One region of the Paenibacillus sp. FSL R7-0302 genome, then DNA from elsewhere that is predicted to be linked to it. Evidence: riboswitches for the same ligand, from Rfam matches in the RefSeq annotation. Region 1 holds a riboswitch; each other region holds the start of a gene.
The links. Region 1 has a riboswitch for cyclic di-GMP ahead of MKY96_RS23765 (PA14 domain-containing protein). Riboswitches for the same ligand answer to the same signal wherever they lie in the genome.
Positions count from the first base shown of each region.

Region 2: another riboswitch for cyclic di-GMP. It lies ahead of MKY96_RS25640 (transglutaminase-like domain-containing protein); the one in region 1 lies ahead of MKY96_RS23765 (PA14 domain-containing protein).
Region 3: another riboswitch for cyclic di-GMP. It lies ahead of MKY96_RS26885 (anti-repressor SinI family protein); the one in region 1 lies ahead of MKY96_RS23765 (PA14 domain-containing protein).
Region 4: another riboswitch for cyclic di-GMP. It lies ahead of MKY96_RS19895 (fibronectin type III domain-containing protein); the one in region 1 lies ahead of MKY96_RS23765 (PA14 domain-containing protein).

Region 1 covers NZ_JBBOWB010000001.1:5,491,931-5,500,097, reverse strand. The annotation lists gene MKY96_RS23770 (sugar phosphate nucleotidyltransferase) at 1-1,364, shown strand, start outside; cyclic di-GMP riboswitch class I at 1,502-1,582, shown strand; gene MKY96_RS23765 (PA14 domain-containing protein) at 1,597-3,963, shown strand; gene MKY96_RS23760 (glycosyl hydrolase) at 4,153-5,679, shown strand; gene MKY96_RS23755 (discoidin domain-containing protein) at 5,756-8,167, shown strand, end outside.
Region 2 covers NZ_JBBOWB010000001.1:5,948,410-5,956,576, reverse strand. The annotation lists gene MKY96_RS25655 (glycosyltransferase family 2 protein) at 1-198, shown strand, start outside; gene MKY96_RS25650 (GtrA family protein) at 188-592, shown strand; gene MKY96_RS25645 (class D sortase) at 664-1,317, shown strand; cyclic di-GMP riboswitch class I at 1,443-1,524, shown strand; cyclic di-GMP riboswitch class I at 1,598-1,678, shown strand; gene MKY96_RS25640 (transglutaminase-like domain-containing protein) at 1,692-2,501, shown strand; rRNA gene MKY96_RS25635 (16S ribosomal RNA) at 2,867-4,427, shown strand; rRNA gene MKY96_RS25630 (23S ribosomal RNA) at 4,675-7,719, shown strand; rRNA gene rrf (5S ribosomal RNA) at 7,797-7,913, shown strand; gene MKY96_RS25620 (acyl-[acyl-carrier-protein] thioesterase) at 8,143-8,167, shown strand, end outside.
Region 3 covers NZ_JBBOWB010000002.1:265,849-274,015, forward strand. The annotation lists gene MKY96_RS26855 (aldo/keto reductase) at 1-937, shown strand, start outside; gene MKY96_RS26860 (hypothetical protein) at 1,511-2,827, shown strand; gene sipW (signal peptidase I SipW) at 2,829-3,431, shown strand; gene MKY96_RS26870 (TasA family protein) at 3,531-4,127, shown strand; gene MKY96_RS26875 (TasA family protein) at 4,167-4,757, shown strand; gene MKY96_RS26880 (helix-turn-helix domain-containing protein) at 5,075-5,407, shown strand; gene MKY96_RS26885 (anti-repressor SinI family protein) at 5,553-5,696, opposite strand; cyclic di-GMP riboswitch class I at 5,731-5,834, opposite strand; gene MKY96_RS26890 (2-oxoglutarate dehydrogenase E1 component) at 6,262-8,167, shown strand, end outside.
Region 4 covers NZ_JBBOWB010000001.1:4,600,210-4,608,376, forward strand. The annotation lists gene MKY96_RS19895 (fibronectin type III domain-containing protein) at 1-3,759, opposite strand, end outside; cyclic di-GMP riboswitch class I at 3,740-3,841, opposite strand; gene MKY96_RS19900 (MFS transporter) at 3,926-5,143, opposite strand; gene MKY96_RS19905 (hypothetical protein) at 5,225-5,770, opposite strand; gene MKY96_RS19910 (DUF350 domain-containing protein) at 5,900-6,319, opposite strand; gene MKY96_RS19915 (endonuclease MutS2) at 6,352-8,167, opposite strand, start outside.

The sequences.
Region 1 (8,167 bases):
TACTTCTATCAGGCGGCTCCGGCAAGCGGCTCTGGCCGTTGTCCAATGATTCACGCTCCAAGCAATTTCTGAAGGTACTGGCAAGTCCGGCAGGTGAACCGGAATCAATGGTACAACGGGTATGGAGACAGCTGGAGGAGAACGGCATGGCCGGGTCCTCTTATCTGGCGACCGGACGCAGCCAGGTGGAGATGATCCAGAGCCAGCTCGGCAGCGGGGTGCCGATCATCGTGGAGCCGGAGCGGCGGGATACCTTCCCGGCTATTGCGCTGACGGCGGCCTACCTGTATTCCATCGCGGGGGTGTCCCCAAGCGAGACCGTGGCGATTCTGCCGGTGGACCCATACGTGGAATCCTCCTTTTTCGAAACGGTGCTGCAACTGGAGAACACCATGCTGGTGAGCGGGGCGAACCTGGCGCTGATGGGCGTAGTTCCCGAGCATGCTTCGGAGAAATACGGCTACATCATTCCAACGGGCGCAGATGCGGGAGCGAATGGTTACCTGCAAGTGAGCCACTTCCAGGAGAAGCCTGACCGTGTGCAGGCCGAGGAGCTGATCAGCCGGGGAGCGCTCTGGAACTGCGGAGTATTCGCCTTCCGTCTGGGCTACCTGCTGGATATCCTGCAGCGCAAAGGGCTGCCGCTGAATTACGAGGAGCTGCAGAAGCAGTATAAGCTGCTGTCCTCCATCAGCTTCGATTACGAAGTGGTAGAGAAAGAAGAGAACATCGTAGTGCAGCCGTACGCCGGATTCTGGAAGGACCTGGGTACCTGGAACACCCTGACCGAGGAAATGACCAGCAACCATGTAGGCAAGGGCTTCATCACCTCTGACTCCGAGGGCACCTGCCTCATTAACGAGCTGGATATTCCAATTACGGTCATCGGGGCGAAGGATCTGATTATCGCCGCCAGCCCGGACGGCATTCTGGTGACACACAAGGCCGAGAGTCCGCGGATCAAGGAAGTGCTGAAGACTTTTGAACAAAGACCGATGTACGAGGAACGCCGCTGGGGACACTACAAGGTGATCGATTATGTGAAATATGATGAAGGCAACGAGGTGCTGACCAAGCGGATTTTCATCAATGAGGGCAAAAATATCAGCTATCAGCTGCATCACAAACGCAGTGAAATCTGGACCTTCGTCAGCGGGGAAGCCAGCATTGTCATCAATGAGAAGATGCATACGGTGAAGGCGGGAGATGTGGTGCGGATACCGGAAGGGACCAAGCATGCCATTCTTGCTCTTACCGATGTGGAGTTCATTGAGGTGCAGACGGGGTCTGAGCTGGTAGAGGAAGACAATATCCGTATTACTCTGGACTGGGAGGATATCGCTCTACATCAGTTCATTTCTTAGGTCTAACTTATCTATTTAACCAATTGTTACAATTTTAAATCAGGTATTGAGAACTATTTTTTAGACAAATTTTGTTTTTACTCTACATTAAATTTGCATATCGACGATACTTACGGTAAGAGGGATTGATCCTTCCAAAACGACAATGGCAAACCTAATCGAAAGATAGGGACGCAAAGCTATAGGGCCTTCGCAAGAGTGGCAGCCTGGCTACCGAAAGGAAGAGAATATTGTGAAAACTTACCGTAAGTCTCGTTTGCTCTGCGCTGTGCTGTCGCTGGCCGTGGTATTGTCTGCTGTACCCGTGGGACTGGGAATCGCCCCGTCCACTGTCAAGGCTGCTTCCTCTACAGGAGCGCCCGTGAACCCTAATGCCTCAGCCGAGGCGGTCAAGCTGCTGAACAATCTGTATGATATCTCGGGAAATGGAATTATTACAGGGCAGCATGACTATTTCGAGAGTCCGGATGAGCTGAGCAACAAGCTGAAGGGAACAAGCGGACAATACGCCGCACTGCATGGTTATGAGCTTGGAGCAATCGGTGGACAGAGTGAGAGCGGAGTCGCTGCACAACGCAAAAATATCGTCTGGAGTGCAACGAACTGGTCCAGAGCGGGCGGCATTGTAGCCATGACCTTCCACCAGAACCTGCCGGGCACCAAGTACGAATGGTCCAATGTGCAAAAGTCAATCAGCCAGGCACAATTCAACAAATACGTAACCCCCGGTACTACAGAGTATAATGCGCTGATCACCGATCTGGATAAAGTAGCTGTCTCTCTGAAAAGCCTGCGGGATGCCAAGGTTCCCATCCTGTGGAGACCTTACCATGAAATGAACGGCGGCTGGTTCTGGTGGGGGAAGAAAGATAATTTCTCAGCTCTATGGAATATTATGTATGACCGTTTCGTAAACGTTCATCAATTAAATAATCTGATTTGGGTATGGAACCCGAATGCGCCGAATGCCAACTCTGATCCCTATGCACGGACTTATCCGGGTGCGGACAGAGTGGATGTGCTGGCAGCGGATATATATAATAACGACTACTCGAATAAATATCATGATGATCTGACCAGCCTGGCTGGCGGCAAACCGATCGGCATCGGCGAGAACGGTGAAATGCCGAATATCTCGAAGCTGAAGCTGACCCAGCAGAATTACGTGTTCATGATGAACTGGGGCAAGATGCTCTATGAGAATAACAGCACGGCTACGATCAAGAATTTCATGAATGACAGCTACACACTGACCCGTGACCAATATAAGGCCTGGACTGCTCCAGTGGCGGCCCCTAAGCCAACCGCAACACCGACGCCTACAGCAACACCAGCGCCTACAGCAACACCAACGCCTATAGTAACACCGACGCCAACGGCAACACCGACGCCAACACCGACGCCAACACCGACGCCAACACCGACAGCAACGCCAACCGTTGCGCCGATTCCGAAGCCGGTCCCAACCTCCGGTGATACGGAGAGCAAGCCTGCCCAGAACGGGTTGCTTGGAGAATACTTCAAGAACATGACACTCTCGGGGACACCGGTTATGGTGCGTAACGATGAGGTCATCAGCTTCAATTGGCGTCAGGGTACTCCTAATGCCGCACTTGGCACAGACTACTTCTCGATCCGGTGGACCGGCCAGATTAAGCCGGCTTACAGCGAGACCTATCAGTTCTATACTACATCGGATGACGGTATCCGCTTATGGGTGAACGGCACAGCAGTCATTGACAGCTGGGTCAAGCAGAGCGGAACTGCCCGCACAGGAAGCATAGCCTTGACTGCCGGGCAACTGTACGATATTAAGGTAGAGTATTATGAGAATGCAGGCGATGCGAATGTCCATCTGATGTGGCAGAGCCCCAGCCAGGTGAAGGGAACCGTACCTGCAAGTGCGCTTTTCTCCAGAGCAGGCAACACATCCATACCTGCTCCGGCTGCAACAGCAGTACCGACAACGGTACCAGCAGCGACAGTAGCGCCAGCACAGACAGCAACGCCGGCACCAGTAACGACACCAATGCCAACACCAGCACCAACACCAACACTGACGCCAGCACCGACACCAACGCCAACACCGGTGCCTACGCCGACAGCGGCTCCCGTTCCTTCTCCTACAGCAACACCGGTGGATCTGCCGGTAGAAGTTCCTGCTGCCAATGGACTGTACGCGGAATACTTCAATAACATGACGCTATCGGGCGAACCCGCTGTAGTGCGTACCGATGCTGTGCTTGATTTCAACTGGCGCCAAGGCTCGCCGGATGCCGCCCTCGGCATAGAGTTCTTCTCTGTCCGCTGGAGCGGGAAGATGAAGCCGCTCTACACGGAGACTTATCAGATCTATACCCATTCCGATGACGGTATCCGCGTACGGGTGAACGGTGAGCTTGTGATTGACAGCTGGGTGAAGCAGAGCGGCACCGAACGCATGGGCAGCATCAGCCTGACCGCAGGCGAGCTGTATGATATTCAGGTAGAGTATTATGAGAATCAAGGGGATGCAAAAGCGCGGCTGATGTGGCAGAGTCCAAGCCAGGCCAAAGGAACCATTCCGGCAAGCGCGCTGTTTCTCCCTTCCGCTTCGTAAGCTCATAAGGTCCGCAGCTGTGTTCAACATTGGCGCTGTTACTGGTTAAGACGTTACAATTATAAATCCTGCAAGCCACTCTTAATGGCCCTGCTTACCAGCAGGGCTACTAAGCTATAGACGACCATCCGGGAAGCGTAACCGCTCCGGGGTCTGCCGAAGCGGTGTGGCTGGAGAAAGGAGATTACATTGAACACTAACCGTAAGTACAGGCTATTTACAACTGTTTTTCCTCTTATCCTTATCCTTTCATTGCTTCCATGGGGGGAAGGGCGCAGTCTTCCGGCAGATGCCAAGGTTACCACACTGGCCGCCCCTGCCGCCGCTCCCATTAAGCCCATTAATCCTTCGGCCTCCAAGGAGGCTTCCGCACTGCTAAGCTATCTCCACGATCTCAGCGGCAAGGGCATGATATCCGGCCAGCATGATTATCTGGAGAGCCCCGATGAATTCAATAATAAGCTCCGCACCACAACCGGCCGCTATGCCGTTCTGCATGGCTATGAGCTGGGAGCCATAGGTAACCAGTCCAAGGCCACCATTGCCAAGCAGCGTCAGGCTGTCGTGGACAGCGCCATCCGGTGGCATAAGGGCGGCGGCATTGTCGCCATGACCTTCCATCAGAATCTGCCGGGAACTGCGCCGGTATGGACCAATGTGCAGAAGCCGCTTAGCCAGAATCAATTCAAGCAGTACGTAACTCCCGGAACGCCGCAGTATAAGGCTCTGATTGCCGAGCTGGATGAAGTGGCCAAGTATCTGGGTGAGCTGCGGGATGCCGGAGTTCCGGTGTTATGGCGGCCCTATCATGAGATGAACGGCGGCTGGTTCTGGTGGGGGCAGAAGGATGACTTTGTGAAGCTCTGGGACCTGGTCTATGACCGCATGGTGAATACGCATAAGCTGAACAATCTGCTGTGGGTGTGGAATCCGAATGCCCCCAACAAGTCGTCTGAGCCGTATGCCGCCTATTTTCCCGGCACCGCCAAGGTGGATATTCTGGCCGCCGACATTTATGACAATGATTTCAAGCAGTCTTATTATGACAGCCTCCTGAAGCTTGCGGACGGCAAACCGATAGGCATCGGGGAGAGCGGAGAGCTGCCAGACCCTGTCATCATGTCTCAAAAACAAAGCAAATGGGTATATACGATGACATGGGGCAAGATGCTGGTGGAGAATAACCCGACCGTGAAAATTCAAAGCTTCATGAACCATAAATATACGGTCTCGCGGGAGGATTACAAGCTCGCAGCGGGTGCCAAAACCCATGCGGCGGCTGTAAGCTCAAGGAACGGCCTGAGAGGCCAGTATTATGGCAATATGGACCTGTCCGGCACACCGCTGCTTACCCGTAACGACAGTACCATTCAGTTCAACTGGCATGGGAATTCACCGGCATCCGGCCTTCCCAAGGATTCATTCTCGGTATGCTGGACCGGGACCCTTAAGCCTCTCTACAGTGAAAAGTATACGTTCACCGCTTCTTCGGATGACGGCATCCGCGTATGGATCGGCGGCAAGCTCCTGATCGACAGCTGGAAGAACCAGAGCAGTGCGAGCAAGGAGGGCAGCATCACGCTCTCTGCGGGTACCCCCTATGCTATCAAGGTAGAGTATTACGAGAACCGCGGGGATGCCAGCGTCAGTCTGATGTGGAGAAGCCAGAGCCAGAAGCAGATGATTATTCCCCAGAGTGCGCTCACGCTGCCTTAAGGAAGCCGCGCAGAGGAAGAAGCGTGACGTTAGCCCGGTGCAGCACAGAATTCCGGAAGAAAGCGAGGACAAGGGAATGAGGACTAGAGTTCAAAAGAAACCCAGTAAATATCTCCACAGGCTACTAAAATTTGCAGCACTGATCATCTTGATTCTGTTGTCCGTCTCTGTCTTCGGAGATTACGGGACCAGGGACGGTGAAGCAGATGTGGATCTGTCTTCATTGTCGGCGGCCAAGGATGCCGGTCCTGAGATGCCGGAAGGAACTGTTCTATGGAAGCTTGGCAAGCATGACGGCTCTGCCGGTGAGTTCAAGGCGGCAGGGTCAAGCGGGGTGAAGAAGTCGCTCAGCATAGCCTCAACCACTGCCAGGTCGGCAGAGCTGAAGTCACTGCCCTCCGGCCTGCACGGGGAGACCAACCCGGAGCTGCGGATTCAGTATGAGCTGGATAAGATCCCGGAGCACGGGGTCTTATTTCGCGTGAGCATTATCGATGCTTACAAATCCGTTCCCCAGATGAGCGTGTTCTCCAACCGTCAGCTCTCAGGCATCATTCAGATCGCCGGGATTGCCGGAACAGGCAGCAAATACGACTTCCGCAAAACCTATGAGCTGTACATTCCCAGAGAACAGCTCATCAGCGGCACCAACGAGCTGACGCTGCGGACGGCCAGGGGAATCTATTCCTCAGAGGCTGAGGATAAGTACAACTGGTGGACATGGGATAATCTGAGTCTGGAGGCGCTGAAGTCTCCGATTAAGGAGCCGATTCACGGCAGCTATACGCTGACGGGGACGGTGGTGAATAACAAGCAGTTTTATTTTGACGAGGGGGCGGTTACGCATCTGCCCTATATTATGAAGTGGCTGGGCGTAGCCTATAGCGGCAATATCATGCGGACCAGCTGTGCCAGCGATGTGGGCCGCTCGTGTGAGAATATGGAGGAGTATTACAAGGTCCTGAAGGATTACAATATGCAGGCCGTAGCGCTCTATCTGTACACAGGCGATATCAAGCTGAAGGCGGACGGATCGCTGCCCGAGGATGCCGAGAAGAAGCTGACGGAATATTTCCAGAAGTACAGCCCGTACTTCCAGTATTACGAGGTGGATAACGAACCGGGTCTGTTCAACCGTTCCAAAGCGGTCAATCTGGCCATAGCCGGGTGGCTGAACAGCAAGGGTAAGACGATCGCACCGCATCTGCAGACGGTTGCACCCGGATGGGCCTACTGGCCGGGCTACAGCGAAGACTCGTGCGGCAATCAAAAGGGGCCGGTGAAGCAGTGCGGAGACCCCGACGGCTGGGAACGCGATCCGAAGCAGCGCGATGAGCTTGAAGCGGTAACGGATCTGACGAATGGCCATTCTTATGGGGATTCCTATATTTTCGGACAGGGCGGGAGCTTCACGGAGAACCTGAAGACCTTCGGGGGCTCGCTAGACGGCCTTAGCAAAAAAATGCTCGCCACCGAGTTCGGCACCTCGGACTCCCATGTGGACGCGTATCAATATGGGGCCAAGGAGCGGACTTCAGCGGTGTTCGACCGGATTATGCGGGCACATATCGGCTATGCCGAGATGTTTGTGCAGCATGCCGCCTTTTTCAAAAATTTCAGCCTGTTCAAATACGGCTTCAATCTGGAGGATCATGATCCGGCGGCTACAGAGATCTACTACACCAAGGAAGGCGAAGAATCCCGCGTCAGTATCATGCGCAGGCTGGATCTGGCTTATGCTACACACGGCGCTCCGCTGACCTACCAGATCAGCAATAAGGAGGAGCTGAAGGATAAGCTGGTCTACGTAAGAGCAGTGGACACCTCCACGCTTGAGCCGATGGCGGGCAGCAAGGCGACATCCAACAAGGTGCTGGTGAACTTCGTCAATTTCGAGAAGACGGAGCAGACCGTTAAGGTCAAGGTCACTATGCCGAAGAAAACGGAGTACGAAGGAGAACGGTTCGGCAAGGGCGATACTTATGAGGAGGCCCGCAGCTATGTAACCGGCAGGGCTGCTTCGCCGGAGCTGGAATTCACGGAGACGCTGGCTCCGGGAGAAGGCGTACAGTACATTCTGGAGCCTTCCTCCGAGGTGGCGGATACGGCGCCTCAGGGCCTGAAGGCGACTGCTGTCAAGGGATTATCGATGCATCTGAACTGGCTGGAAGCCCCCGGAGCAAGCTATGAAGTGCTCCGGGCGGACGGCCCGGACGAGAAGCTGAAGGTCATCGCTACAGCAGTGAAGGGAACGGAGTACAACGACAGCAAGCTGAAGGAAGGCACACTTTATACTTATGCTGTAAGAGTGTCCGGCTCTGGTGTGATGTCAGAGAAGACACAGATTACAGCAACCGGACTTGTCCCGCTGGACCGGGCAGGCTGGAAGGTGACGTCCAGTGTGAGTAAGGAGGCTTCCAATCCGGCAGGTGCCATTGACGGAGACCGGCGGACCCGCTGGGATACGGTCAAGCATCAGGCTTCGGGG
Region 2 (8,167 bases), 460 kb from region 1:
CCGGGCTGGGCATCCATTGTCGGGGTGAACCTGCTGTTTAACGGCATTGTGCTGATGCTGCTGGGCGTCATCGGGGAATACATCGGACGGATCTATGATGAATCGAAGGACAGACCGCTCTATATCGTAAGCGAGACACGGGGCTATCCGGATGCCGAGACCGAAGACACGCGGAAGGAAAGCGACTATGCAAAATAAGGCCTGGAGCGCAGGCATGATCCAGTTTCTGAAATTCAATGCGGTGGGCCTGCTTAACACGTTCATTGATTTTGCGGTATTTACCCTGCTGCATTCCCTGGGGATGCTCAACACCCCTGCACAGATTATTTCCTACAGCGCCGGGACGGCCAACAGCTTTGTCTGGAATAAGAAGGTGACCTTCAAGGGCCGGGACAGAGGAGGCAATAGCGGCTTTGACCGGATGCAGCTGGTGAGATTTATTGTGCTGAATCTGCTGGTGCTGGGCATTTCGGTGCTGCTGATTCATCTGCTGACTGACCGGCTGGGAGTCCAGGTGCTGATGGCCAAGGTGCTGGTTACCTTTATTACAGTAATCATTAATTTCTTTGGAAGCCGGAAGTGGGTATTCTAAAGAGATAGAGCGTATATCTTCCCCGTATTCTGCGGAGGCAGCACTTATTCTATATTGCGGAGGCGATTGTCATGCGGAAGTTATCCTATTTGATTATACTTGCCGGGGTCCTGATTATGCTCTACCCCAAAGGAAGCGAATGGTACGAGGACCGTCAGCAGCAGAAGCTGCTGGAAGAGGCTGAACAGGCCTATAGTGAAATCGTTCCTTCGGCTACGGCTCCTGCCAGCCAGGATCTGAGCAAGCCTTATGCGGAAGTCACCCAGCTGCTGGCGGAAGAGTCTGGTGCGGAAGAGCCGGTGCCCACTACAGCGCCCGAGATTGAAGTGGGAGGCAAGATCACCGCTATTATTGAAATCGATAAAATCGATCTGAAGCTGCCTGTACTGGAGGGCGCCACCAAGACCAATATGAAGCATGCAGCGGCGCATATGAAGGAGACAGCTCCGATTGGCGCGGTAGGCAATGCAGCGATTGCTGCGCATCGGTCAAGAACGGCAGGGCGGCTGTTCAACAGATTGGATGAGGTTGGTAAAGGGGATACCATTACTGTTATTACAAGCGGACAGGAATACAAATATGTTGTATATGATGTATCTATTGTAGAGCCTACCGATATTTCGGTACTGAAGGGAAAGGATGATGATAAGATTTTGACCCTTATTACCTGTGATCCGCTAGTCAACCCTACCCACAGACTTATCATTCACGCGAAGCTGACCTGATTCTATCAGGACAAGGCGATAAAGGTCGAAAAAACATAAAATTTTAGTATATTTGTGGTGAAATCTAGCAATTGGGTCTTGCTAATAGATATAGATATGGTAAGATATAACTATGAAAGCTAATACACGATAAACGGCAAACCTATCGAAAGGTAGGGACGCAAAGCTACAGGGCCTTCCCGTCATGGATGGCAGCCAGTTACCGAATGAAGAGGCTTTTTTTGTTTGTTTTCATTCTGAATCTGTCATTATGTGGTAGTAGATTGGACAGATAAAGCTTATACGATAACGGCAAACCTATCGAAAGGTAGGGACGCAAAGCTAAAGGGCCTTCCCGTAAGAATGGCAGCCAGCTACCGAAAGGGGTTTTATCCATGAAGAAGTTTTATTTAATGCTGATTACACTTTTTGTGATCGTCACTTCCGTGCAGACAGGCACTGCTCAAGCAGCAAATGCAGATTCAAGCTGGTTAAATGTTGGACAACTTGATCAAGGGATTATCGGGGTTTCTTACGATGTTCCTAAGGACAAGAAGATGAAGCTCATGATTACCAAGGACAATAACAGCTATACTTACAACTTATACACTTCCAAACCGACCGAGACGTTCCCGCTGCAACAAGGTAATGGCTCTTACAAGGTCTCCGTTCTTGAGAATACTACCGGCAACAAATATAAAGTACTATCTTCCGAGACTGTATCTCTCTCCATGAGCAATGTGAATGCCGTATATTTGAGCTCTGTACAGAATGTGAAGTGGAGTTCTTCCGATAAATCCGTCCAAAAGGCAGCACAGCTTACAAAGGGTCTGACCACAGATGCAGACAAAGTTAAGGCTATCTACAATTACATCGTAGCTAACGTGAAATATGACTACTCTCTGGCCAACAGTGTAAGCACGGATTATATTCCGAACAACGACAACACACTGGCTACCAACAAAGGGATCTGCTACGATTACGCTTCCTTGTTCGCTACTATGCTCCGCAGTGAAGGAATTCCAACCAAGTTGGTTATGGGGAATACAAGCTATGTAACTTCATACCATGCCTGGAACGAAGTGTTCCTGAACGGCAAATGGGTGACGATTGATACTACAGTGGATGCAGGTCTGGGCAAGAAAACAGCAACAACAGAACTGGTCAAATCAGCAAGCAAATATACTGCAGCGAAATTCTACTAAGAATAGCTGTGAACTATAGCATTATCTGAGACTAACCCGCTTAATGATTAAGCGGGTTATTTTTATTTATATAAAGGTTGCTTTTTAATAGAAGGATAGGTTATTATAAATAAGCGTTGTTGGAGCGGCAAGGGAAATGAGAGATTACTTAAATAAGTGATTTCAAAAATAAAGCTTGCATTGCTCAGATGAACGTGATATATTATAAGAGTTGCTGGTGACGATAACATCGCCGCTGACAACGAGCTTGATCTTTGAAAACTGAACAACGAGTGAGTGGGAAATCACTTCGGTGAGATCCAAAATTAGAGAATGTAAATTCTCGTCAGATGTTTCAAAATGAGCAATCGCTCTTTCTAAATACCAATTTGGAGAGTTTGATCCTGGCTCAGGACGAACGCTGGCGGCGTGCCTAATACATGCAAGTCGAGCGGAGTTTGAGAGGAAGCTTGCTTCCTTTCAGACTTAGCGGCGGACGGGTGAGTAACACGTAGGCAACCTGCCCTCAAGCCTGGGATAACTACCGGAAACGGTAGCTAATACCGGATAATTTCTTTCTTCTCCTGAGGAGAGAATGAAAGGCGGAGCAATCTGCTGCTTGGGGATGGGCCTGCGGCGCATTAGCTAGTTGGTGGGGTAACGGCCCACCAAGGCGACGATGCGTAGCCGACCTGAGAGGGTGAACGGCCACACTGGGACTGAGACACGGCCCAGACTCCTACGGGAGGCAGCAGTAGGGAATCTTCCGCAATGGGCGCAAGCCTGACGGAGCAACGCCGCGTGAGTGATGAAGGTTTTCGGATCGTAAAGCTCTGTTGCCAGGGAAGAACGTCCGGTAGAGTAACTGCTACCGGAGTGACGGTACCTGAGAAGAAAGCCCCGGCTAACTACGTGCCAGCAGCCGCGGTAATACGTAGGGGGCAAGCGTTGTCCGGAATTATTGGGCGTAAAGCGCGCGCAGGCGGTTATTTAAGTCTGGTGTTTAAACCTTGGGCTCAACCTGAGGTCGCACTGGAAACTGGGTGACTTGAGTACAGAAGAGGAAAGTGGAATTCCACGTGTAGCGGTGAAATGCGTAGATATGTGGAGGAACACCAGTGGCGAAGGCGACTTTCTGGGCTGTAACTGACGCTGAGGCGCGAAAGCGTGGGGAGCAAACAGGATTAGATACCCTGGTAGTCCACGCCGTAAACGATGAGTGCTAGGTGTTAGGGGTTTCGATACCCTTGGTGCCGAAGTTAACACAGTAAGCACTCCGCCTGGGGAGTACGGTCGCAAGACTGAAACTCAAAGGAATTGACGGGGACCCGCACAAGCAGTGGAGTATGTGGTTTAATTCGAAGCAACGCGAAGAACCTTACCAGGTCTTGACATCCAACTAACGAAGCAGAGATGCATCAGGTGCCCTTCGGGGAAAGTTGAGACAGGTGGTGCATGGTTGTCGTCAGCTCGTGTCGTGAGATGTTGGGTTAAGTCCCGCAACGAGCGCAACCCTTGACTTTAGTTGCCAGCAGGTGAAGCTGGGCACTCTAGAGTGACTGCCGGTGACAAACCGGAGGAAGGTGGGGATGACGTCAAATCATCATGCCCCTTATGACCTGGGCTACACACGTACTACAATGGCCGGTACAACGGGAAGCGAAGCCGCGAGGTGGAGCCAATCCCAGCAAAGCCGGTCTCAGTTCGGATTGCAGGCTGCAACTCGCCTGCATGAAGTCGGAATTGCTAGTAATCGCGGATCAGCATGCCGCGGTGAATACGTTCCCGGGTCTTGTACACACCGCCCGTCACACCACGAGAGTTTACAACACCCGAAGTCGGTGGGGTAACCCGCAAGGGAGCCAGCCGCCGAAGGTGGGGTAGATGATTGGGGTGAAGTCGTAACAAGGTAGCCGTATCGGAAGGTGCGGCTGGATCACCTCCTTTCTATGGAGAATCGTCTTCTGCAACGAAGACATTCAAATCGGAAGTATTACTTCCACAACTCAGGTTTAGGCCTGTTACTCACTCGTTGGTCAGTTTTGAGAGTTTAAGCTCTCATCTTTACCTTGATCCTTGAAAACTGGATACCGAAACGAATTTGCGTTTTAGAACATTCCTTTAAGCTGAACTTGTGCAAACAAGTTTTGAATTAATGGCGATGCTAAGCGGTTTTCCTAACGGAAAACACATTGGTTAAGCTACTAAGAGCACACGGAGGATGCCTAGGCGCCAGGAGCCGACGAAGGACGTGGCGAACAACGAAACTGCCTCGGGGAGCTGTAAGCAAGCTTTGATCCGGGGGTGTCCGAATGGGGAAACCCAGCTGTGGTAATTCGCAGTTACTCGTATCTGAATACATAGGATACGCAGAGGCAGACCAGGGGAACTGAAACATCTAAGTACCCTGAGGAAGAGAAAACAATAGTGATTCCGTCAGTAGCGGCGAGCGAACGCGGAACAGCCTAAACCAAGAGGCTTGCCTCTTGGGGTTGTGGGACGTCTCACATGGAGTTACAAAGGAATAGAGTAGGTGAAGAGGTCTGGAAAGGCCCGCGATAGAGGTAAAAGCCCTGTAGCCCAAACTGTGTTCTCTCCGAGACGGATCCCGAGTAGTGCGGGGCACGTGAAACCCCGTATGAATCCAGCAGGACCATCTGCTAAGGCTAAATACTACCTGGCGACCGATAGTGAAACAGTACCGTGAGGGAAAGGTGAAAAGCACCCCGGAAGGGGAGTGAAATAGAACCTGAAACCGTGTGCTTACAAAAAGTCAGAGCCCTCTTTATGGGTGATGGCGTGCCTTTTGTAGAATGAACCGGCGAGTTACGTTTAACATGCAAGGTTAAGGTGAGAAGCCGGAGCCGCAGCGAAAGCGAGTCTGAATAGGGCGACTGAGTATGTGGACGTAGACCCGAAACCGTGTGATCTACCCCTGTCCAGGGTGAAGGTGCGGTAACACGCACTGGAGGCCCGAACCCACGCATGTTGAAAAATGCGGGGATGAGGTGGGGGTAGCGGAGAAATTCCAATCGAACTCGGAGATAGCTGGTTCTCCCCGAAATAGCTTTAGGGCTAGCCTCGGTGAATGGAGTGGTGGAGGTAGAGCACTGATTGGGTGCGGGGCCCGCAAGGGTTACCAAGCTCAGTCAAACTCCGAATGCCATTTACTTCTTGCCGGGAGTCAGACAGTGAGTGCTAAGATCCATTGTCAAAAGGGAAACAGCCCAGACCATCAGCTAAGGTCCCCAAGTGTGTGTTAAGTGGGAAAGGATGTGGAGTTGCACAGACAACCAGGATGTTGGCTTAGAAGCAGCCACCATTGAAAGAGTGCGTAATAGCTCACTGGTCGAGTGACTCTGCGCCGAAAATGTAACGGGGCTAAACACACCACCGAAGCTATGGCTAGGATCGACTTCACTGCGCCTTTGAGGCGTGTTTATCCAGAATCATGAATGCCAATAAATCATCTGAAAGGATGGTTGGCTAAATGACTCCAGGGGATAGACACGAACTTCGAAGCTGGAGTGAAGTCGATCCTGGGGTAGGGGAGCGTTGTATGTAGGTTGAAGGTGTACCGTAAGGAGCGCTGGACAGCATACAAGTGAGAATGCCGGTATGAGTAACGAAAAGATCAGTGAGAATCTGATCCGCCGAAAGCCCAAGGTTTCCTGAGGAAGGCTCGTCCGCTCAGGGTAAGTCGGGACCTAAGGCGAGGCCGACAGGCGTAGTCGAAGGACAACAGTTTGAAATTACTGTACCACCGTAATCCGCTATGAGCGATGGGGTGACGCAGGAGGGTAGTGACGCGGACTGATGGATGTCCGTCTAAGCAGTGAGGCTGGTGTGTAGGCAAATCCGCACATCGTAAGGCTGGGCTGTGATGGGGAGCGAAAATTATAGTAGCGAAGGTCATGATCTCACACTGCCAAGAAAAGCCTCTAGTCAGGAGAAGGTGCCCGTACCGCAAACCGACACAGGTAGGCGAGAAGAGAATTCTAAGGCGCGCGGAAGAACTCTCGTTAAGGAACTCGGCAAAATGACCCCGTAACTTCGGGAGAAGGGGTGCCTCGGTAGGGTGAATAGCCCGAGGGGGCCGCAGTGAAAAGGCCCAAGCGACTGTTTAGCAAAAACACAGGTCTGTGCGAAGCCGCAAGGCGAAGTATACGGGCTGACGCCTGCCCGGTGCTGGAAGGTTAAGGGGAGCGGTTAGGGGTAACCCGAAGCTGTGAACCGAAGCCCCAGTAAACGGCGGCCGTAACTATAACGGTCCTAAGGTAGCGAAATTCCTTGTCAGGTAAATTCTGACCCGCACGAATGGCGTAACGACTTGGGCGCTGTCTCAACGAGAGATCCGGTGAAATTTTAATACCTGTGAAGATGCAGGTTACCCGCGACAAGACGGAAAGACCCCATGGAGCTTTACTGCAGCTTGATATTGAATTTGGGTACGATCTGTACAGGATAGGTGGGAGCCGGTGAGGCAGGAGCGCAAGCTTCTGCGGAGGCGCCGTTGGGATACCACCCTGATCGTATCTAGGTTCTAACCTAGTGCCCTTAGCGGGTACGGGGACCGTGTCAGGCGGGCAGTTTGACTGGGGCGGTCGCCTCCTAAAGAGTAACGGAGGCGTTCAAAGGTTCCCTCAGAATGGTTGGAAATCATTCGCAGAGTGCAAAGGCATAAGGGAGCTTGACTGCGAGACCTACAAGTCGAGCAGGGACGAAAGTCGGACTTAGTGATCCGGTGGTACCGCATGGAAGGGCCATCGCTCAACGGATAAAAGCTACCCTGGGGATAACAGGCTTATCTCCCCCAAGAGTCCACATCGACGGGGAGGTTTGGCACCTCGATGTCGGCTCATCGCATCCTGGGGCTGAAGTAGGTCCCAAGGGTTGGGCTGTTCGCCCATTAAAGCGGTACGCGAGCTGGGTTCAGAACGTCGTGAGACAGTTCGGTCCCTATCTGTCGTGGGCGCAGGAAATTTGAGAGGAGCTGTCCTTAGTACGAGAGGACCGGGATGGACGTACCGCTGGTGCATCAGTTGTTCCGCCAGGAGCATGGCTGAGTAGCTACGTACGGACGGGATAAGCGCTGAAAGCATCTAAGCGTGAAGCCCCCCTCAAGATGAGATTTCCCAGTATGTAAGACCCCTTGAAGACGACGAGGTAGATAGGTTGGAGGTGGAAGTGCAGTAATGCATGGAGCTGACCAATACTAATCGGTCGAGGGCTTATCCAAATTTCTAACACGCAGATTCGTTTCGGATTCAGTTTTCAGGAATCAAATTCCTGAAGCATTTACGCTGTAAATGCCCGTTTGGTGGCGATAGCGGAGGGGTTCCACACGTACCCATCCCGAACACGACCGTTAAGCCCTCCAGCGCCGATGGTACTTGGACCGAAGGGTCCTGGGAGAGTAGGACGTTGCCAAGCACACAAGACCACTGTTGATTCTCAGACAGTGGTCTTTTTGTATTTTCGGGGAAGCCTTGTGGGCAGCTTGTGAGTAGACTTCAGGTCTTCTTACAAGTGACGTATAGTTATACACATGTGGATAGATTTAGTTTTTTTGATACTTCTCCCCAAATGATGTGGATATCCGTTAGAATAATGTGGATAGGTACCGAGAATTGGGGATAGACAGGTGAAGGAGCTAAAAGTTATGGACAAGCATAGCAGCTTTTTGT
Region 3 (8,167 bases), on a different contig from region 1:
CAGCCGTATCGCCCTGGGCTGCATGGGGCTGGGCGGCGGCTGGGACCGTGAACCGGTCACGGCTGCGAATATGAAGCAGGGGCATGAGGCGCTGGATGCGGCGCTGTCTATAGGTATTAATTTTTTTGACCATGCGGATATCTATACCCGGGGCAAGGCAGAGAAGGTGTTCGGGCAGATCTTCAAGGAGCGGCCGGGGCTGCGCGGGGACATCCTGCTCCAGTCGAAATGCGGCATCAAGCTGATGGAGCCAGGCGATATCTCCAATAGCTTCGACCTCTCCAGGGAGCACATTCTGTCCAGCGTCGATGGAACTCTCGCACGGCTGGGCACAGAGTATATTGATATTCTGCTGCTGCACCGCCCCGACCCGTTAATGGACCCTGAAGAAGTGGCGGAAGCACTCCATCAGCTCAAGGCCTCCGGCAAGGTGCGCCACTTCGGCGTCTCCAACATGAGCGCCGCCCAGATCCAGCTGTTACAGACTTATTGCGACGAGCCGTTCATTGTCAACCAGCTGCATATGAGCCTGTCCCGGATCAGTTGGGTTGACGCCGTACTCAGCGTGAACCGCGACCCGTGGAAGGACATTACATTCCCGGAGGGCACCATGGAGTATTGCCGTGCCGGGAACATCCAGCTTCAGGCCTGGGGCCCCCTGGCCCAGGGACTCTTCAGCGGACGGCCGCTTGAAGGCCAGCCGGAGAATGTTGTGAATACAGCAGCCATGGTACAGAGACTTGCTGACGGGAAGGGCACAACGCCCGAGGCTATCGTGCTGGCTTGGCTGATGACCCATCCCGCAGCTATTCAGCCCGTCATCGGCACCGTGAATCCGCAGCGGATCGCCGCCTGTGCGGGCGTAGACCAGCTGGAGCTGTCCCGCAAGGAATGGTATGAGCTGTACGTCACCTCGCGCGGGGAGAAGCTTCCTTAAGGGTGTAGTTTGCTGGAGATCCGGATTATTGGACAGGTACACTGAAATTGAACAGGTGCATCGGAGAGGGTACTATCCTTTTATGGACAGTACCTTCTTTGCCGTGGAATACACTAAACCCCATCGTTTAGCCAACTGGTGCCTATCCCTCACCGTCGGATTGTGTTGCGGCCAACACCTTGTATCCTCTGCTTTCTCCAGATTCAGGAGCATTAGTGCTCCTCATTTTCGCGTATCGCCCGCTTTCGCCAGATTCAGGAGCACTAGTGCTCCTCATTTCCGCGTATCGCCCACTTTCACCGGATTCAGGTGCACTAGTGCTCTTCACTACTCTCCCTACCTCCCCATGCTCACCCCTCTCGCCGTTCTCTATAAAGAACATTTGTGAAAAACAGCGATATCCTCAGGTACAACGAGATATCCCATACATTTCGTACTTTATTGCGAACATTCCGCTGAAAATAACATTTTTCTTTTCTGAGCAGCGCGGTGTATGATTTGCTTACGAAATCGTTCTTTATTAAGAACGAATATAACGAATTATTCATTAGCAACTCGAGAGGGGGCTTAGCTATGTACCCCAGATCTGCCAAGCGGCGCAAACGGAAAACGAAGAAGCTCGGCCTGCGGATTCTGCAATCGGGTATGGCCGTATCTGTGCTCCTGATGTATACCTCAGGCCAGATCGGCAGCACCTACGGAGAGTTCAACACCTCCCAGGAACAGATCAGCTCCATCGGGCTGTGCTCGGTTTTCCCGGGTCAGATTGAGCAGTTGTTGTCGGAATTCAGCGGGCATCTAAACACCGTCATAGAGCTTAAAGCTTCCCTTGGCAGCCATAGCATCAGTGGAGTGTATAACACCTCAGTCGCTGCCGGAGAGCTGTCGCTGGCAGAGCTGGATCAGGCTGCGGACGAACTCTCGTCTGAGCTCACTCAAGCTGGCAGCGAGATCGACCTGCTGGAGAAGCAGCTGAGCTTCAACGGAACGGTCTGGCAACACATTCTGCAGGAAATTGGCAATGCAGCGGCCATTCTGCACAAGCTTGGAGGATATATGGTGAATCTCGACCCTAACTGTCTGGAAATCCGTGACGCCCAGTTCTTCGACAAGCTTCAAGAGAGTCTTCATCAAAGCGGGATTCTGTCGGAATCGCTGGCAGAGACATTAAGCGGAATTGTGCAGTATCTTGGCTCGATTCATGATATCGGCGGATCCTTGCCCACCGGCAATCCGGACCGCGTCTTGCTCCGGCAGGATGACTACAGCTTCCCTGCTGAAGAGCCTATCCTCTCATTCGTAACCAGCGCCTACCAGGCAGATTCGCAGGTATCCCCCGCGCTGCTGGCCACGTATGAGCAGTTGAATACCGAATTAACGGCATCCAAGGATACCCTGTCCTCCACCATCCATACCTTACAGGAGCGGCTCACAGAAATCGCTGAAGCCAAAACAACCCTTGAGGACAAGGCGAAGGCACAGCAAGAGGAAGAGGAACGCCTGGCGCTTGAAAAGGCCGAGAAAGCCAGAACGGAGGAAGCCGAACGGCTCGCCATAGAGAAACAGAAGGCTGCTGACGAAGCGCTGAAGCTGGAGCTTGAACAAGAACCAGCCGGGAACCAGCCGGCCGCAACCAGTCTTCCTGACAAAAGCCAGCCGGCAGAGGAGCCTGCTCCCGCAGCGCCTGTAGGGGACAATCCAGCCCCCACAGCTTCAGCAGCAGCAGAGGTTATTCCCACTGCCACTCCGGCGCCGGGGCTTCTTTTACCGGAAGCAACTCCAGATCTACTACCCGGCAGCGTAATTCCGGGCACTGTAATGGACGGCGCGCAGCCTGCTCCTACAGCTACACCGGCTCCACAATCCGACACCAGCAAAGGCGGCGAATAAGATGCGCATCCGAAAAATAGCCAATACGATAATTTCCACTCTGATTCTTATAGTGTTCCTGGTGCTGATCACAGCCGTTGTCATCTCCAAAGCCTCCGGCGGCGAGCCCTCCTTCTTCGGCTACCAGATCAAGACGGTATTATCCGGCTCCATGGAGCCCGGCATCCAGACCGGTTCCATTGTGGCCATTAAGCCGGGCGGGGACATGACCCGGTTCCAGAAGGGCGATGTGATCACTTTTCTGAATCCCGATAATATCCTGATTACCCACCGCGTGGTCGATGCCGAGCTGAACAGTGCTCTGGGGGAAGCCAGCTACACCACCAAGGGCGACAATAATGATTCTGCCGACACCGCAGCCGTTAGTTCCACAAATGTGGTAGGTGAGTACACCGGCGTAACTATCCCCTATGTGGGCTATGCCATGAGCTTCGCAGTCTCCAAAGCCGGAAGCGTAGTGCTGATGATTATTCCCGGACTACTCCTGCTGCTCTACGCGCTGTATTCTTCCTGGAAGGCCGTTGCGGCACTGGAAAAGAAGAACGTCTCGTCTTCCGCAACCAGCGGCGGCGGGCCGGATACTCTGACTGACCTCGTACAATGATCGATTGTCCTCTCCCGTTTACGAAACGCGGAGCCACAATACAGCTTGCCGGAAGCACCGGCTATGCACAAAGCAGACTCATAAGAGAGGGATGAACAAATGAACGTCAAAAAAACATTAGGTCTCGGCGTTGTATCGGCAGCATTAGGCTTAACCCTGGTCGGCGGAGGCACCTTCGCTTACTTCAGCAGCACTTCTACTTCCTCAGCTTCTTTTAACAACGGAACCCTATCATTACAATCTGATCCCTCCGTCATTGTGAATCTCAGCAATCTCAAGCCGGGCGATACCGTCTTACGGGACTTCAAACTCAAAAATGACGGGACGCTCAATATTCCCAAAGTGGTACTGCGCACCTCATCGGCCATTACAGACGCCCAGGGAGACAACGGTTCCCATAATTTCAAGGATGATATTATTGTGACCTTCCTCGTGAACAAGGATAAGAAGGAATCGCCGCTCCTGGTCATCTCGCTGGCCGATCTGGAGCAGGAGAGTCCCGATCTGGTGGCCCGGGGAATTGTCGGAGCGATCTTAGGCGGAGAGAAGTCCGGCATCAAAGCCGGCACCTCGGATAACCTGACCATCCAGTTCGCCTTCAAGGAGACCCTCCAGCCGCAGAACTATTATCAGGGCGATACGCTTGCACTGACTCTGAATTTCGAAGCCAACCAGGAAAAAGGCACGCTCCAATAATTCCACAACAAAACAAACCATTCGAGGAGGAAATCAATCATGGGTATCAAAAAAACATTGGGTCTTGGCGTAGCATCGGCAGCACTGGGCTTGTCTTTAATCGGCGGGGGCACCTTCGCTTACTTCAGTTCCACAGCTACCAGCACGGCAACCTTCGCAGCGGGTACGCTGAAGCTCGGCTCTTCCTTCAATACTCCGGTAGCGCTGACGAATCTGAAGCCGGGAGATTACACCGTCCGCACCTTCACCTTGTCCAATGACGGCACACTGGATATCAAATTCCTGAAGCTTGCCACCACTTACACCGTGACCGATGCCAAGGGCGATAACGCAGGCCAGGATCTCGGAGACCACTTCAAGGTCAAGCTCCTCGATAATACGTACACCGGCGGTTCACTAAGCGGTCATGTGCTGTCCGAGATCTCTCTGAAGGATCTGAAAAACACCCCCAGCTACGATCTCGTAGCAGCAGGCGTACTGCCAGGCGGGATTGCCGCCGCCGGGTCCAAGACCTTCAAGATCGCCTTCGAATTCGTAGACAACACGCTCGATCAGAACATTTTCCAGGGTGACGGCTTAGCGCTGAACTGGACCTTCGATGCGCTTCAAGGAGTGGGAGAAGCCAAGTAGCTCAGGGGCCAGCCTATACAAATGAACATGACTTTGCCGTCCTTTATTAGGAAGGCAGCGTTTCAGCAATCCATCAAGACGGCATATCCTCCCCCATCCGGGCCGGGTATGCCGTTTCTTTTTTCCCGTTGCCGGGTTCAAGATTTTGTCCGTTTTGCGGATTTTTGTTATACTGACAAGAGAAAACGGCTTGGCCGGCCTTTGAACGGGCGGTACCGTTTCAACGAGAAAGATAAGGAGAATGTATAGCGCGAAGCATATCACTTCTTATCTTTTACCAAAAAAGTACGGAGGGCGTTGTAATCGTGTCAGATACTATGGGAAGCCGCATCCACAAACTCCGGCTGGAGAAGGGCTATTCGTTATCCGAGCTTGCCGATAAGGCTGATGTGGCGAAATCATACCTCAGTAATGTGGAACGGAACATTCAATCCAACCCCTCCATTCAATTCATCGAAAAAATCGCTGACGCGCTTCAGGTATCCATTCATGCACTGCTGTATGGCGGATTGGCAGAGACGGAAGAACAGGCTCTGGACGGGGAATGGTTCCGGCTGGTTCAGGAGGCCATGGCCTCCGGTATAAGCAAACGCGAATTCAAGGAATTCCTCGATTACCAGAAATGGCGCATGGAACAAAAGGACAACTAGACGAGCATTGTATGCCACAGGGAAGACTCCGCACGGCAGGGAGGCCGCCTTCGGCGAAGGCAGCCTTTCAAGCGGCATACAGAAAAGGCACAGCGTACCGGACGCTGTGCCTTTTCTGTATGTATCGCAGCAATGATGACCGCCCTTACATCGCCTGGAGCGCCTTCTCACTTAGAAACCGGCGGATATCCTCCGCCGCGATCCCCGCCTGCTTGGCAGACATCAGCAAGTGCACCCATTCTAAATCCAGATCTACTGCCTGCAGCTCGTCATTCCCCTGGTTGGACATATCCAAGAAATCTCCTCCTAGAATTTTCGCGTCCCCAGGCAGTCCGGCCATCATAGTAGTATTGCTACTTTGTAGTATTTCTACTTTAGATCCGAGACTTTGTGCCCCTGTCTTTCGGCAGGTTTACCTTTTACTGGACCCTTTCCATCATGAAAGGATCTGGCAAGAATCGATGAAACCGTTCTCCGCAATAACATTATACAAGATCATGTGAGATTAGTGTGTCGTTTTCTGGAATTTTTTTATGATAAAATCTGAGGAAACTTAGCTGAAATTGCCAGCGGCTTTTATAAATATTTCCAGTTCCAAGTTCAAACCTTATGTAATAGTTTAATTATACTAAAGGGAACGCTATCCGCTCCGCCTTATTTCTATTTATGATAGTTCCGTATGAATACTGTAATGAATCATGCCAAATTGCGAACGGATTGCGCGAAAGTATGAATTGATTACCCCGCCGGAAAGTAGCACAATAAGGTGAGAATGAAACCGCAAACATTTGCAGCTCCGCCAAGTGGCACACTGGATGCCTCGCGTGGAGTTTATCCGTTAGGAGGACCTATTCATGGCAGTCAAAGAGCCCTATAACGACACAGTATGGAGCAAATACTACGGCCCCAACCTGGGCTACATTCAAGAAAGATATGAGCAATTTGTCAAGGACCCCTCTTCTGTTGAACAGCATTACCGCGATCTCTTCACCGTATCCGGCCCCCCTCCGTTGGCACCCGATGCCGAGAGGGCTCCAAGGCCTGCCGTATCAGCAGATGCCGAGTGGCTCAAGAAGGCTGTCAAGGCCTCGAAGCTGATCGCTAATATTCGAATATATGGCCATATGGCCGCAGACATTGACCCGCTGGAGCGCAGCACGAACCCGATGGCCAAATGGCTGGAGCTGGAGACCTACGAGCTTACCCGCGAGGATCTTAATGCCCTGCCCGCTTCGCTGATCTGGGATAATGCCCCTGCGGATGTGCATACCGCGATGGATGCCGTCCACAGAATGCGCCAGGCCTATACACAGACCATTGCTTATGAATTCGGGCATGTGCATGATGAACGCGAGCTGCGCTGGCTCAACAGCCAGGCGGAATCGATGACCTCCCCTGCCCCGCTGAATAATACAGAACGCAAAGAACTGTTGAAGCGGCTGGTTCAGGTGGAGCATTTCGAGACCTTCCTGCACAAGACCTTCGTCGGCCAAAAGCGCTTCAGCCTGGAGGGCAATGATGCCCTTGTGCCGATGCTGGATGAAATTGTGCGGGCTGCCGCGCATGACGGCGCAGAGCATATCCTGATGGGCATGGCCCACCGCGGAAGACTTAATGTGCTGGCTCATATTCTGGGCAAGCCTTATGATATTATTTTCTCAGAGTTCCATCATTCGCCGAACAAAGAGCTGTTCCCTTCGGAAGGCTCTATGGGCGTGACCTACGGCTGGAGCGGTGATGTGAAGTACCATCTCGGGGCTGACCGTGCCGTCCGCGAAGGCGAGACCGTACGCACCCGGATCACGCTGGCCAATAACCCGAGCCATCTTGAATTCGTCAATCCTGTAGTCGAGGGCTTCACACGCGCCGCACAGGAAGAACGCAACGCTCCGGGACTGCCTAAGCTGAACACAAGCAAGGCTATGGCTGTGCTGATGCACGGCGATGCAGCCTTCCCCGGCGAAGGTATTGTCGCTGAGACGCTTAATATCGGCAAATTGCAGGGTTATCAGAATGGCGGTACCGTGCATATTATCGTCAATAACCGGATCGGCTTCACCACAGAGAGCGAGGATTCCCGCTCCACCCATTATGCCAGCGATCTGGCCAAAGGGTATGAGATTCCGGTCGTGCATGTCAATGCCGATGACCCGGAAGCCTGTATTGCCGCAGTCCGTCTGGCCAGCGCTTACCGCCATATGTTCAAGAAGGACTTCCTGATTGATCTGATCGGCTACCGCCGCCACGGACATAATGAAATGGATGATCCCGAGACGACCCAGCCGATTGTGTACGGCAAAGTGCGGAACCACCCTACTGTGTACCGCGCTTATGCAGAACGCCTGGAGCGCGAGAAGGTAATCACAGCCGATGATCTGAAGAACATGATTGCCGAGGCGGAGAGCGTCCTCCAGCAGGCCTTCGATCAGATGAAGGAAGGCAAGCAGAAGAATGCGGAGTCCAAAGCCGCCGTCGCCCTGGATAACGACAGTCCTAAGCAGCGTCCGACCGCCTTCCCTCTGGCCGGTCTGCAGGAGATTAACCGCGAGCTGCTGCGCGTACCGGCCGGCTTCAAGGTCTATCCGAAGCTGGAACGGATTCTGCAGCGCCGCAAGGATGCGCTGAATGACGGAGAGCGGGTAGACTGGGCGCTGGCAGAGACACTTGCCTTCGCTACCATCCTGAAGGATGGCACGCCGATCCGTCTCAGCGGACAGGATTCACAGCGCGGCACCTTCGCCCACCGCCATCTGGTGCTGC
Region 4 (8,167 bases), 890 kb from region 1:
GGAATTTGAAACGACTTGTCCATCTATCTCCAAATCATAGCTGGACGCGCCATTCACGGAATCCCAGGCAAGCTGAACGGAATTCACCGTCACTTCACCTCTAAGATTCTTAGGCACCTCTGGTGCTGTAACACCAGTAACAATGGTAGTCCATTCACTCCAATCGCTGACGGCCTGAGTGTTCTTGGCCCGTATCCGATAATTGTGCTTGGTGTTAGGCAACAAACTGGTATGCGTGAAAGCCATCTTGCTGCCATTGTCAATAATTGTACCGTCCGCTTCAATTTCGTAGCCGGTAGCACCCTTAACTGAATCCCAGGATAATCGGATTTGATTGCTCTTGGTCTCCGTCTTTACATTTCCCGGAATCCCGAGCACTGTTGAAATCGTCAGAGGTTCGCTCCATTCTCCAAGAAAGCTTCCCTGCTTCGCTCTGACCCGATAATTATGCCAGGAATAGGGTTCCAATTCAGTATGCTTATAGGATAACGATTCTTCATTATTCAGAACCTCGCCATCTACCAGGAGATCATAGCCAGTCGCACTCTCTACCTTGTCCCACGTAAGTTCAATACTTGTATTCTTGGCTAATGCCTTCAGATTAGATGGTTTGCCGAAGGTCGTGGTTACAGTTACGTATCCGCTCCATTCGGCTGCTCCTGCCGCATTAACAGCTCTTACTCTATATTTGTGCGTGGAGAAGGGTGCCAGCTTCTTGTGGATGTAGAGGTTATCCGAAATGTTGCGAATCGTTGTCCCATCCAGTTCAATATCGTAACTCAGGGCACCTGCAACTATGTCCCACGTTATGGTGATTTCGTTGCTATTCGCTGTAGTCTGAATATTATTAGGAACTCCCGCATGAGTAGAATAAACAATTGTTTGGGTCCAGCTTCCGACTCTGTTCTCATTCTTGGCCCGCACTCTGTAGGTATGCTCTGAATTCAACGGGAGCTGTGAATGAGTGAATTCAAGCTTCATTTCATTATCCAGCACGTCCCCATCTACCTCGATGTCATATCCTGTGGCCCCGGCCACTTTATCCCAGGTCACATGAACTGAGGTTCCTTCGACTTGCGCTATAAGGTTCTGGGGAACTCCAGGCGAAGTGTACACTGTAATGGGATCGCTCCATTCACTGATTCCATCATCGTTCTTAGCCCGTACACGATAACTGTGCTCGCTGTTAGATTGCAGGTTGTCATGTATATACGAATGATCCATGATGCTATTACTAACGGTTCCGTCTATCTCCAAATCATACGAGGCAGCCCCTGATACAGCATCCCAGTTCAGATGAACAGACCGCTCGTCTGCTGTTCCCTGCAGCTTGGAGGGTACTCCAACCAGAGTAGTCTTCGTAACCACTTCGCTCCATGCTCCTGCTCCGCTGCTGTTCACCGCCCGGATACGGAATACTTTGGGCATGTTTGGATTCAGATCATTCTCCTGGTAAGTTAGCACCGGTCCTATATTCTTCGTGCTGTTATTAACCTCTATTTCATAACTGGAGGCTCCGATGACCGGCTCCCATTCAAGAGTAATGGTATGGCTTGTTGCATTCATTTGAATATTCAGTGGTGCAGCCGGTAAGGTCCAATAAGAAGAAGTTATTGACCACTCCCCTTTGATGTCGCCACTGATTGCCCGAATACGATAGAGATGTTCTGTTCCCGGACTAAGCTCCTCCTTGGTAAAATCAGGTTCACTGCCAAGGACGGCAACCTCCTTATCAAATTCCACCTCATATCCGTCCGCATTGAACAAAGAAGGCCAGCCCAGTGTAATGGCTGAGTCTGTTGCACTTGCATTTACTGCTGGTATAGAAAAAGGTCTTAAAGATGCAGAGGGTACCACTTCACGAATCTGCTGCTCACTCTCCCACAGTAAGCTGGCCTGAGGATTCCCCATGTCATTCGCGTATTCCATCTTCAGATCATATTTTTTACCGGCTTCAAGCTGGATGGTCCCTTGCTCCACATGCTGCTTCGCTGTCCAGGCATCGACCAGGAGCTGATCATTCACCCAAAGTCTGACTCCACCTGACGTTTTAACCGAGAAAGTATATTGGTCTGTATAGTTAGGTTGAATCTGCCCAGTCCATCTAACGGAGAAGCGCTGGTCCGCTACTCCCGGCACACCCAGAAGAGGCTGACCTGATAGAGAGATGGTATCATCAACCTTCACTGCCTTCTTGCCCGTAAAATCTTTACTGCTGTAATACTCAGCCTTAAGGCCGGACAGAACATACTTCAATAATGTACGTCCTGCTTGCTCATTCCCCGTGTGAATTACAGGTCTTTGATTCGAGATGACATTGCCGCCAACTGCAAATAATCCGCCTGTATTGATATTCAAATGATTATTTATACTGACGTTGTCCCGGACGAAGAGGTCTCCTTGGGCTACATTAAGTTCTGCCCTTGAGTTATTGGATACCACTTCTCCTACAGACATTTCTTCGTCTACATTCATAGTTACCATAGTATTGATATTCATATTGCCTTGTACTACTACCCGTTTCGCGGATAGATCGAGCGAGCCATTGTTATAAACCAAAGAACCTGCAAACAATTCATTATCTACATGCACATTGGAATTATTATTCAAATGCACAGTCCCCTGTACCCATAGGTTACCAAGATTCTCATCTGGTGCAGGGTTGATAACATTAACATCCAACTCAGTATTTGCATTTAATCCTCCACGGAGGATTAACGATCCGTAAACTGTTATATTCAGACTCCGGTTCGTATTGATGCCATCTGCGATTAAGATGACAGGCTGTTCTTCACTTCCGAACGAAACGCTTGATTCTAGATTCATCTGCCCAACTGCTATTATTGCAGGCTTGTTGCTGTTTGAGCGGATAGAGCTTTGAATCGTTTCAATATCAGCATTTCTTATTGCCACTGCATTTTTGCTAACCTGCTGTATTTGTTGTCCGATGGATTCTATTTGTTCGCGGATATGCCGGGAGATCTCTCCCTGCAGACCATTTACCCTGATAAACGGCGGAGCGTTATGTATATTGGTCATACTTCCAGACAGAAGAACTTTGTCTCCGGCAACCTTATTGGGTTCAAAAGGCAGGCGGATTTGAGGCGGGATCAAAGTGGGAGTGTATGTATTCATCAATGAAATATCTATGCTATTTAGAGCAGTCTCAATTCCAGTAGCATTGATTTGACTTAAAGTCAGTCTTCCATCTTCAACAGCAACCTTCTTCTTGATCGTTTTATACTGCCCTGCTTCAAGAGACAGTCCCTCCATCAATTTGACATTCTCTACGGCAAGTGAATTGTTGCTGCTGTATACAGAGTCACCTACGGTTACTGAGACTTCATAAGTACCATTGTCTAGCGCAATTTCCCACTTCCCATCCGGATGGATTCGTGTCAGGCTGCTTATGCTGGAGTCGTCGTATGTATCTCTTGAGACGGTTGCATCAGTATGATCTATGTTCCAGCCGTAGGAGTATTGGTTTTTGACGCTAAAAACGGCTCCAGAATCTGCAAGCTCCCCTTCCTGTACGGGAGTTTCTGCGGGCTGAAACCGGATTTTGAGCATACTGTCCTGTGCGGAAATTTTCATCCCTGAGAATTCCATAAAAGGGGCGAGAAATTGAGCCAGAATAATAAAACACAGTACCTTACATATCAAGCTTTTCCTATTTGTCATAAAAGACCTCCGCTCAATTAAAAAATCATTTAAAAAAGGGCGCAAAAAAACCACCGGAAAGAGCGGCCCGGCTGCCATTCACAGAGGGGTGTCCCCCTCCCTGTGATAAGGCCCGTGGCTTTGCGTCCCTGACTTTCGTACAGGTTTGCCTTTTTAGTTCTAATGGTTAATTCAAGAGAAATCATGTGTAATTCACTTCAATTACAATCTGTACTTACCTTGGCAATAATACCCTATATTTGAATCATATAATATTGTTATTTTTGTGAACATTCCAATTCAGCAACCCCCGTACCACCACCCAGCTCCCCAGCGGCGCGGCACCCAGCAGCAGCATGAGCAGAGTAATCGTCTGCGGGGACTGGTCCAGCGACAGTACGGCGATGAAGATCAGCAGGCCGAGGAGGCGGCCGCTCATCAAGCTAAGCTCCCTGAGCACTACCAGCTCCACGCGTTTGCCGGCGCTCTCCTCGGACACTCCCATCAGGTCGAAGCTGGTGGACAGCATCGGCAGCATGTAGAGCGGCAGGCAGAGCGAGGTCCCGATTCCCATGATTAGGAGGGTGGTGAAGCTCACCTTCCACAACAGCGGAAGAAGGAAGGCGATGAGCAGCAGGCTGCCAGCCAGCATACCGCCGAGCCGGGCACGGGGTTTGAACCATCTGCCGGCCGCATAATAGCTGATCAGGGAGACGGCGGAGGTCAGCAGGGCGAACTGTCCCAGCTTGCTCTCCTCCTGTGCTGCAATGTAGACGAGCAGACCGATGAGGAAGGAGAATACGCCTTCCCGGATGCCCTGGAACACTAGCGCTGCCGCCACTGGACGCCAAGAGCTGCGTCTGCGGGTAAGCTCGCGCCAGGGCTCCAGCCAGAGATAGGCTTCGCCGCGCGGCCGCTTGCGCAGGCCGAAGCTGAGTATAGCAGCAACCCCGTAAATACAGAGCGACAGTATAAATACCATGCGGTATCCCTGCCCGCCATGCCAACGGGAGATCATCCAGCCGGACACCCAGGGTCCGGCTATTCCCGTCAGGGAACCCAGCAGGCCCATCCACCCGTTATAGTAATCGCGGTTCTTGGCATCCGTAATCTCGAAGAAAACAATATTGAACGCCAGCCAGTACAGCCCGATGGATAGCCCGAGGACCCCGCCCAGCGGCCAAATGTAATGAATCGCGTCGCCCCGCAGCCACAGCACCAGCAAATAAAAAAAGCCCGATACGGCAATTCCCAGCCGTAGGGCATTCATTGTGTTACGCTCTTTCACCCACTTGCCGCCCAGCCAAAAGCTGAGACCCACGGCAAGCTGCTGGGCCACGGTGAACCAGCCGATCATGGCGAAGTTCTGCCGGCTTTTCCACAGATATACGTTGAGGAACGTTCCTGCAAGCACTGTAGCCAGAAGGTATAGCCCGCCTACAGCCAGCAGCAGCGCCGCCTGTCCCCGTTCTGAACCTCTCATGCTTAGCCCTCCCTGCTCGTCCTTAGACACTTCATCTATCCATATCATGTCCAGACGGCAGGGAAAGCATGAATCCGATCTTTATTCGGCTGAGGTGCTGAGATTGCGGACAAGCTGGATGCGGTCTTCCTGCGCCAGGCTGTGCTGCACATGGAAGCAGGAAGGACAGACGTACAGATTCAGCGCAAAAGGAGGCTTCAGCACAGCTGCACCGCCCAGCGCTCCCGGCGTTGCCGGGGTGAACCCGTCCACCTGCTGCGTACCGGAGTGAAGCATCAGCTCATGGCATTGCGGACATTCCGGCGCTTCCAGCTGGGCAGCCAGAATAGCGGAGACCTTGTCCTCATAACGCTTCAGATCATAGTCATCGCCGAACTGGCCCAGCGTACCCCATACAGGCACCACGCTATCCTTGTCGTCGTCATCCCACAAATCATCGTCGCTGATCTTTTCCTCCCTGGAAGCTTCCTGTGTATCCGGCTCTTCATCCTCCAGATCCTCTGCACCTATCGTCACTGTGCGGTATCCGCTAAGCTCGTTGTTGCAATGAGGACAGGTATCTTCGGGTCCAAACTCCTCATCCCATACTATCTCGGTATGGCACCATGGGCAAACTGTTGTCTCCATCTGTATAATCTCCTTCGTTCCTCACATTCGGTTCAATTTACCGTTAAATATATAATGCCGGCCGCTAGAAATGCCAGGGCGGAAATAAACAAAATCCGAACCAGAATCTTCATCATTCCTGCCCCCTATTCAGAATATGGCCGCGCCGATAACATAGGACAAGGATATGGAGAGCAGCATAGCTGTCAGTCCTACGGCCCGGTTATCCGCAGCAATCTCTTCATCAATTGAAAAGACCGGAGTAAAAAACTCGAACAGGAAGTAAGCCAGCAGCAGCAGCAAAAAGCCTACAACCGACCATTTCATCGTCTCATAGATTGATGCCCCCGCTTCAATGCTGAAGCGTAAGATGTTGCAGATTCCGAAGATTTTGCCTCCGGTTGCCATGGCTACGGCCACATTCCCCTTGCGGATCTCTTCCCAGCAGTTGTATTTCGTCACCATTTCGAAGAAGGACAAAAATACGACCAGCCCCAATATGGCGACAGTGAAGTAGCCTAGCAGCGCCCCCAGCGGATGTTCCAGCAAAAGATCAATATTATCCTGCACACTTTTCCCTCTTCCCTGCCGGACTATGGGCGCTACTCCAGTTCAGCTACCGTCACACCCGCGCCGCCTTCATTGTAGTTCCCGAGCCGATAGCTTTTGACATGCTTGTGCTTGCGGAGGTATTCCTGTATTCCTGTCCGCAGGACTCCCGTCCCCTTGCCGTGGATAATGGAGATCTGCCCCAAATTGCCGAGAAAAGCTTCGTCGATGAAGCGGTCGGTCTCCATTATCGCCTCCTCCAGGTTCGCTCCGCGCAAATCAAGCTCATTACGGATATTCTCATCACGTGTACGCTTGACCGTTGTCGCCCTGCGCAGAGCCGGCGGAGGAGCATCCGGTGCGGAAGCCAGGAACTCCAGATCACTCAGATTGACCTTCATCTTCATGATGCCGAATTGTACAACAGCTTCCTTGGTGCCGCTCAGCTCAACCACAAGGCCCTTCTGATTCACATTCGCTACCTTAACTTCATCCCCTGGCTGAATCTTGCGCGGCGCCTTGACCGTGCTGCGCGGCACAGCCTTCTTACGCGGGGCAGGCTCTGCTTCATCCAGCCGGCGGCGCGCTTCGATCAGCTTATGCTCCTTGACGGACGCGCCTTCCTCCAGCGCCAGGCGGCGGAGGTCACTGATAATCTCCTCAGCTTCCTTGCGCGCCTTGGCCAGAAGATCGCTGGCATCCTTCTCTGCCTTCTCCAGACGTTTGTCGCGTGAGCCTTCGAGCTTCTCCAGCTCCTGCTGCTGCCGCTTGCGGAATTCCTCCGCTTCGCGGCGAATCTCTTCCGCCCGTACGCGTTCGTTCTCCGCGGTGAGGCGGTTCTCCTCAAGGGACGCAATCATATGCTCAACGCGCATATCTTCTTCCTTCACTTCGCCGCGCGCATGCTCAAGGATCGCACTTGGCATCCCGAGGCGTTCAGCAATAGCGAACGCATTGCTTCGTCCAGGTACACCGACCAGCAGCCGGTAAGTAGGACTCAGGCTCTGCACGTCGAATTCCATACTGGCGTTAATAACGCCTGCCCGTTCATAAGCGTATGCCTTCAGTTCACTGTAATGTGTAGTAGCAACCATCCGGGATTCCGTCCGGTGAATATTCTCCAGAATCGCTATCGCGAGCGCAGAGCCTTCAGCCGGATCTGTTCCTGCCCCGACCTCATCGAGCAGAATCAGACTCTTCGGTGTCATCCGCTTCAGAATGGATATAATATTCGTCATATGGCTGGAGAAGGTACTGAGGCTCTGCTCGATGCTCTGCTCATCGCCGATGTCAGCGTAGATCGCATCGAAGACACACAGCTGGCTGCCTTCCTCGGCCGGAATGAATAGACCGGACATGGCCATCAGACTGAGCAGGCCGATCGTCTTGAGGGTCACAGTCTTTCCGCCCGTATTCGGTCCAGTCACGATGATGGAGCGGTAATCATTGCCCAGTTCCACATCCAGAGGCACAACCTGCTCCGCCGGAATTAGCGGATGGCGGCCCTTGCGCAGGCGCAGGTATCCGCGGTCATTCATCCGCGGCTGGGTAGCCTTCAGGTCGCGTGCGAGCCGCGCCTTGGCGAAGATGAAGTCCAGCTCGCCGAGAATGTCGATATCATAAGCCATCTCCTCGGCAATATCGCCTACCAGCGCAGTCAGCCGGTGCAGGATGATCTCAATCTCGCGTTCTTCGCGCAGCCGCGTCTCCCGCAGCTTGTTGTTCATCGCCACAATGGATTCCGGCTCGATGAACAGCGTGGCTCCTGAGCCCGACTGGTCATGCACGATACCGCCGAAGTGGGCGCGGTACTCTGCCTTGACCGGAATGACGAACCGGTCACCACGGATCGTCACGAGCTGATCCTGC